One region of the Vibrio bathopelagicus genome, then DNA from elsewhere that is predicted to be linked to it. Evidence: predicted binding sites of a transcription regulator. Region 1 holds the regulator's gene; the other holds the start of a gene.
The links. Region 1 encodes CRP, which controls carbon source genes, mostly activating them, when cyclic AMP is high. Its sites were predicted from a motif close to TGTGANNNNNNTCACA; they were not measured.
Positions count from the first base shown of each region.

Region 2: IHV80_RS12975 (NupC/NupG family nucleoside CNT transporter) is a predicted target of CRP. The motif match lies at 1,540-1,555, and genes of this name have one in related genera.

Region 1 covers NZ_CP062500.1:3,304,662-3,308,086, forward strand. The annotation lists gene IHV80_RS14835 (phosphoribulokinase) at 1-819, shown strand, start outside; gene crp (cAMP-activated global transcriptional regulator CRP) at 1,061-1,693, shown strand; gene IHV80_RS14845 (DUF1338 domain-containing protein) at 1,870-2,661, opposite strand; gene astD (succinylglutamate-semialdehyde dehydrogenase) at 2,920-3,425, opposite strand, start outside.
Region 2 covers NZ_CP062500.1:2,940,080-2,943,504, forward strand. The annotation lists gene IHV80_RS12975 (NupC/NupG family nucleoside CNT transporter) at 133-1,395, opposite strand; gene IHV80_RS12980 (TatD family hydrolase) at 1,600-2,412, opposite strand; gene IHV80_RS12985 (DUF5363 family protein) at 2,393-2,548, opposite strand; gene prfC (peptide chain release factor 3) at 2,647-3,425, opposite strand, start outside.

The DNA of each region.
Region 1 (3,425 bases):
ACCACCACCACCTCAGAAGCCTTTCGTAAAATGTTCAATATGATGGACGTGAAGGCTGCTTGGGTTGAGGGGGATAGTTTCCATCGCTTCACTCGCCCAGAGATGGATGTCGAGATCCGTAAAGCGCGCGAGCAAGGTAAGCACATCAGCTACTTTGGTCCACAAGCTAACGATTTTGGCGCATTAGAAGAGTTCTTCCGTCAATACGGTAATGAAGGCACGGGCAAAGTCCGCAGCTATCTACATACCTTCGATGAAGCCGTTCCTTACAACCAAATGCCCGGCACTTTTACGCCATGGCAAGAGATCCCTGAAAACTCAGATGTGATGTTTTACGAAGGCCTTCATGGTGGCGTAGTCGATGGCGACATTAACGTCTCGCAACACGTCGACCTGCTGATCGGCATGGTACCTATCGTAAACCTAGAGTGGATCCAGAAATTCGTTCGTGACACACGCGATCGTGGGCACTCTCGCGAAGCGGTGATGGACTCTATTGTTCGCTCAATGGATGATTACCTTAACTACATTACCCCGCAGTTTTCGCGCACTCATATCAACTTTCAGCGTGTCCCAACCGTAGATACATCGAACCCACTGAACGCCAAAGGGATTCCTAGTTTAGACGAAAGCTTCGTTGTTATACGTTTGCGTGGTATCAAAAACGTCGATTTCCCTTACCTTTTGGCAATGATTGATGGCTCATTTATGTCACGTCATAACACGCTTGTGGTGCCAGGAGGTAAAATGAGTTTTGCTATGGAGCTCATTGTAAGGCCAATCCTACAACAACTAATCGAAACCGGAAAAATAGGTTAACAAAACGTCATTCTGGTTGATTACTTTTCATACCGTGATCATGTGCACAATTTTGCGTAAAAAATCGTAGCTTGGTCACGATTAAAATCAAGAAATAGTACCTGAAAAAGGATACTATTCTTAAACGAAACACAAGATAGCTTGCAGCACTCAACGAGTGCTCTTATCCTAACTGAGTCAATTCAGGCTTAGCTAAAATACGGAAAGCGGCAAGCATACCCTGCAGAGGAAGTGAGATATTATGGTTCTAGGTAAACCTCAAACCGATCCAACATTAGAGTGGTTCCTTTCACACTGTCATATTCATAAGTACCCTTCAAAAAGTACTTTGATTCATGCTGGTGAAAAGGCAGAAACCTTGTACTACATCGTTAAAGGTTCTGTGGCTGTTCTTATCAAAGACGAAGAAGGTAAGGAAATGATTCTTTCTTACCTAAACCAAGGCGACTTCATCGGTGAACTTGGACTTTTCGAAGAAGACCAAGAACGTACTGCGTGGGTTCGTGCTAAATCTCCTTGTGAAGTAGCTGAAATTTCTTTCAAGAAATTCCGTCAACTTATCCAAGTGAACCCAGATATCCTGATGCGCCTTTCAGCGCAAATGGCAAACCGTCTACAAGTAACTAGCCAAAAGGTTGGTGACTTAGCGTTCCTTGACGTAACCGGTCGTATCGCTCAAACGCTACTTAACCTAGCGAAACAGCCAGATGCAATGACTCACCCTGACGGCATGCAAATCAAGATCACTCGTCAAGAGATTGGCCAGATCGTTGGTTGTTCTCGTGAGACAGTAGGTCGTATCTTGAAGATGCTTGAAGAGCAGAACCTAATTTCTGCACACGGTAAGACTATCGTGGTATACGGCACTCGTTAATCTCGATTGACTGAGCCAAAAATTTGAAAGCCACCAAATGCGAATTTGGTGGCTTTTTTGTTTTCTAAAGATCAGATGCGGGAACCGATATTAGAGATCGGACTTCGCTCTTCTAAAGTATCTCGAAGCGAAGCTTACCCGCATCTCTAGGGCAAAGCCCATACTCGTATCTTTCTTTAACCGTTGGTGCTTTCAAAGATCTTGTCAGCCGATGCTGCGACAAATCCTGTATAAAGCTCACCATTAGCCATCGCATAACGCTTAGCGAACTCATAGAAGCCACCAGGAATCATCTCATTGCCTTCAACAAATGAAACTGGGACTTTGTCTGCCATTGTTGATGATTGCTCTAATAAGACCTCTGGAGAGCCTTTAACCTCACCACCAGACGCATTGATAGTGAAGCCTGATTCACTCAGATAATCATTCACTGCCTGCACTTCATCAAAAGTATCAAGTTGGTTCACACTCACCGTAAAGTGGTTTGCACCGTAGCCATGAGCTGCGAGCCAAGAAGCGTATTCACTCTCTTTTGCTAGTACTTGGAAATCCGCGAAACTCAGATCCCAAAGGCGACCACCAAACAAGAACTCATGACCTTGAAGCTTGCTTGCGTCTACTTGCTCAACCAACTTAGCAACGATCTGTTGTAAGTCATTTGAACACTCTTCTACCTTCAACTCACTAATGAACACTTTCGGTTGGTTTGGGTCTGGGTGCTCGTAGTGCTTAGCCACTAGCTTCTTGCTCTCAAACAAGTAATCGCCACACGCCTTGTAACCCAATTCAAGGAAAGGCTTGGCCAGTGTTTCAATACCTAGCGGTGCTACATTGAAAGTACGCAGTGCAATGTGATCATTAATCAGAGCTTCGTCTTCTTTCAGCAAGTGATGTACTTTCTCAGCCGATGGACAAAGCCTGTGAATGTAATCGTCCCATAGTGATTTAAAGAGTAGATCGGGCGTCATGGTGACTCCTTGTCAGAGGTTCTAGCAAGCTAGTAATTTGGATTAGAAAGGGAGAGGCTGGACATAGAGTCAGCAGCCATCAGCCTGTGACATACTTGTTCTATTATTATTTACCGCCCAATCGAGGTGTCGGACGTGGGTGAAAATAGGAAGCGATAACACTGCTTCCTTATTACACAATTAACCAATGAAGCTGTTATTCATGAACCTAGAGCTCATAAGCCTATGATTCATGAACTTATAGCTTAAGAGCTTAAACTAAAGCTCAATACCTGGGCTAAATGTCGCTGGCAGTTGAGTTTCACCACCTTCCATTGACGCCATTGGGTAAGCACAGTAATCAGCCGCATAGTAAGCACTTGGGCGTAGGTTACCTGAAGCACCCGGGCCACCAAATGGTGCATCACCACTTGCGCCTGTTAACTGGCGGTTACGGTTAACAATACCCGCACGGATATGGTCAACGAAGTATTCCCACTCTGAATCGTCTGTTGAAACTAGGCCTGCAGACAAACCAAAGCGTGTGTCATTAGCCAGTTCCACTGCTTGCTCTAGCGATTGGTAACGAACCACTTGCAGCAATGGGCCGAAGTACTCTTCATCTGGCAATTCAACAATGTTAGTTGCATCGATAATACCCGGAGAAACAAATGCCGCTTCGCCCGCTTTTGCTTCTACTAGGCTTACACCACCTAACGATTGCAGATTAGCTTGCGCGTCCAGAATGAACTTAGCCGCCGCCTCAGAGATTTGTGGACCCATGA
Region 2 (3,425 bases), 360 kb from region 1:
ACCCATTTTCAACTCCGAGCATATATTCATGCTCTTGCAAAAAACACGGGGCCTAAAAACAAAAAAGCCCCGCAGCAATTTCTTGCTACGGGGCGATATTATTATGGCGTCTATATATCGATTTCTAACTGATTAGAAAGACAGGAAGAAGCCAGCAATTGTTGCTGCCATCAGGTTAGATAGAGTACCAGCAATAACCGCTTTAACACCCATACGAGCGATGTCGTGGCGACGGCTTGGTGCAATACCACCTAGACCACCTAGAAGAATCGCAATTGAAGAAAGGTTTGCGAAACCACATAGAGCGAACGAGATAATTGCTTGAGTCTTAACAGACATTGCTTGGCCAGTCGCTTCAACGATTTGAGCGTTCTCACCGATGTATGGTACGAAGTTTAGGTATGCAACGAATTCGTTAACAACTGTCTTCTGACCAATGAAAGAACCAGCGATAGTTGCTTCTTCCCATGGAACACCAATGATGAATGCTAGCGGTGCGAAGATCCAACCTAGAAGAAGTTCTAGAGTTAGGTGTTCCATACCGAACCAACCACCGATGCCACCAAGGATACCGTTGATTAGAGCAATTAGACCGATGAATGCTAGTAGCATTGCACCAACGTTAAGAGCTAGTTGTAGACCAACTGATGCGCCACCTGCTGCTGCGTCGATAACGTTAGCTGGTTTGTCATCGCCACCGTCCATTTCGTCAGCGATGTTATCGTCTGGCGTATCTGTTTCAGGCTTGATGATTTTAGCGAATAGTAGACCACCAGGTGCTGCCATGAATGACGCTGCAACTAGGTACTCTAGAGGTACACCCATAGATGCGTAACCTGCTAGTACACCACCAGCTACAGAAGCCAAACCACCACACATTACTGCGAATAGTTCAGAGTTAGTCATTTTAGGAACAAAAGGACGAACAACTAGAGGTGCTTCTGTTTGACCAACGAAAATGTTTGCTGCTGCAGACATAGACTCGGCGCGAGAAGTACCTAGAGCTTTCTGAAGACCACCACCAAGAACTTTGATTACAATTTGCATTACACCAATGTAGTAAAGTACAGAGATAAGTGCAGAGAAGAAAATCAGAGTTGGTAGTACTTGGAAAGCAAAGATGAAACCGATACCGTCAACTGAGAAGTTAACTAGGCTGCCGAATAGGAAACCAGTACCGTCTTTACCGTAGTCGATCACGTTTGCTACACCAGCAGAGAAACCTGCAAGTAGATCACGACCCCAAGGGATGTAAAGTACGAATGCACCAAGTGCGAATTGGATAGCGAAAGCGCCACCCACTGTTCTTAGATTAATAGCTTTGCGGTTGTCAGATAGTAGTACTGCGATTGCAATCAGTGCAACCATTCCGACGAGGCTCATAAACAGGCTCATAGTTTATGACTTCCTTATTAGTTATTTATTGGCGTGTTACAAAATGGGGCTATAAAGCGGAGGCAATTATACTCATGCGACCACTAATAAAGTAATGCCATCCTCACACTTTCGTACAAGATTCATGTACCATTCACACACAAATGTGAGCCAAATCACAAGCTCAATGCAATTTACGCAAACGATAAACAAAAACCTTCGATTTTATTCACATATACCGAATGCACGATGGCTATTTTGCCACATTTGCGCTGCAACCGATTGCTTTGTCTCATTTCTAAGCAAAATAAGTTCATTTAATATCGTAACTAAATGTTTGGAATGATTAACATTTCCTTGGTTTCCGTGCATAGGCATGTCGGGAGCATCGGTTTCCAACACCAAGCATTCAAGGGGCAATTTAGCGATAGTTGTGCGCGTTTTCTGTGCTCTTGGATAAGTTATCGTTCCACCGACGCCAATATAGAAACCGAGCTTGATCCACGCCAAAGCTTGCTGCTCACTCCCCGAAAAGCCGTGAATCACGCCACCCAAAGTGAATTTGTGCTGTTTTATTAGCTCAATAAGTCGGTTGTAAGACTTCCTTTCATGGATGATTAAAGGTAGTTCAAATGCCTTCGCGAGTTCCATTTGTTGGATGAAAAAACGCTCTTGCTTGTCTCTATCTACATCCACAAAGAAGTCGAGTCCGCACTCTCCTATCGCAACACATTGGCTCGTTCTTGAAGAGAGTAATTGGCGAAGTTCCAAAAACTGCTCATCCTCCGCTTGCTCTAAAAAGTAAGGATGGAAGCCTAATGCGTAGTAAACATTGGGGTGAGATTGAGCGATTTCATCAAGCTTCCTCCAATTACTCTGGCCAATAGAAGGAATCAGCAGCTTGTCGACTTGTGCTTGTTTCGCCTCTTTAACGTAACCTTCAATACCTTTATCAAGTGCAATAGTTTGCTCAAAGGTGTCAAAGTCCGCATGGCAATGAGTGTCAAACAGCGGAAATTCACTTAATTGCGGCGTCATTTTCCCCACTCTCTGCTTGTTTTCCTTGAGGATCACGGCGATAAGCCACACAGCTACGCTTGTTCTCAGGCGTTAAGCCAAGCTCTTCGCACCACTTATCGTATTTCTTAATCCAAGCTTTTATCCAACTGAACATACTTGCCTCACGCCTCTAACCTCAAATAACACGTATAAAAAAACGTCTATTGCAGAACAATAGACGTTTTTGTTTAACTCGAATAGAGCGCAGAGTAATTAGTGCTCGCGCGTCGCTCGGAATTGAACTTCTGGGAAACGTTCAGAAGCTAGGTTCAAATTCACCATTGTTGGTGCAATGTAAGACAGGTTATCACCACCATCTAACGCTAGGTTAGCTTGGCTCTTACGTTTGAATTCTTCTAGTTTCTTAGCGTCATCACATTCAACCCAACGTGCTGTTGCAACGTTCACACCTTCGTAAATCGCTTCAACGTTGTATTCCGCTTTTAAGCGCGCTACAACCACATCAAACTGAAGTACACCAACTGCACCAACGATCAGATCGTTATTTTGCAAAGGACGGAATACTTGAACCGCACCCTCTTCAGAAAGCTGAACCAAGCCTTTTAGAAGTTGCTTCTGTTTCAGTGGATCGCGCAGACGGATACGACGGAACAGTTCAGGCGCAAAGTTAGGAATACCTGCAAACTTCAAGCTTTCGCCTTGAGTAAAAGTATCGCCAATCTGGATTGTGCCGTGGTTATGCAGACCAATGATGTCACCAGCGTATGCTTTTTCAGCACGCGCACGGTCACCTGCCATGAAGGTTACCGCATCTGAGATACTCACGTTCTTACCAGTACGAACATGGTTCATCTTCATACCTTGGTCGTAAGTACCCGATACGATACGCATGAATGCGATACGGTCACGGTGTTTTGGATCCATGTTTGCTTGGATCTTAAAGACGAAACCAGAGAACTTTTCTTCAGTAGCTTCAACATCACGCTCATTCGCTTGACGCGTTTGAGGTGCTGGAGCCCATCGAGTTAGGC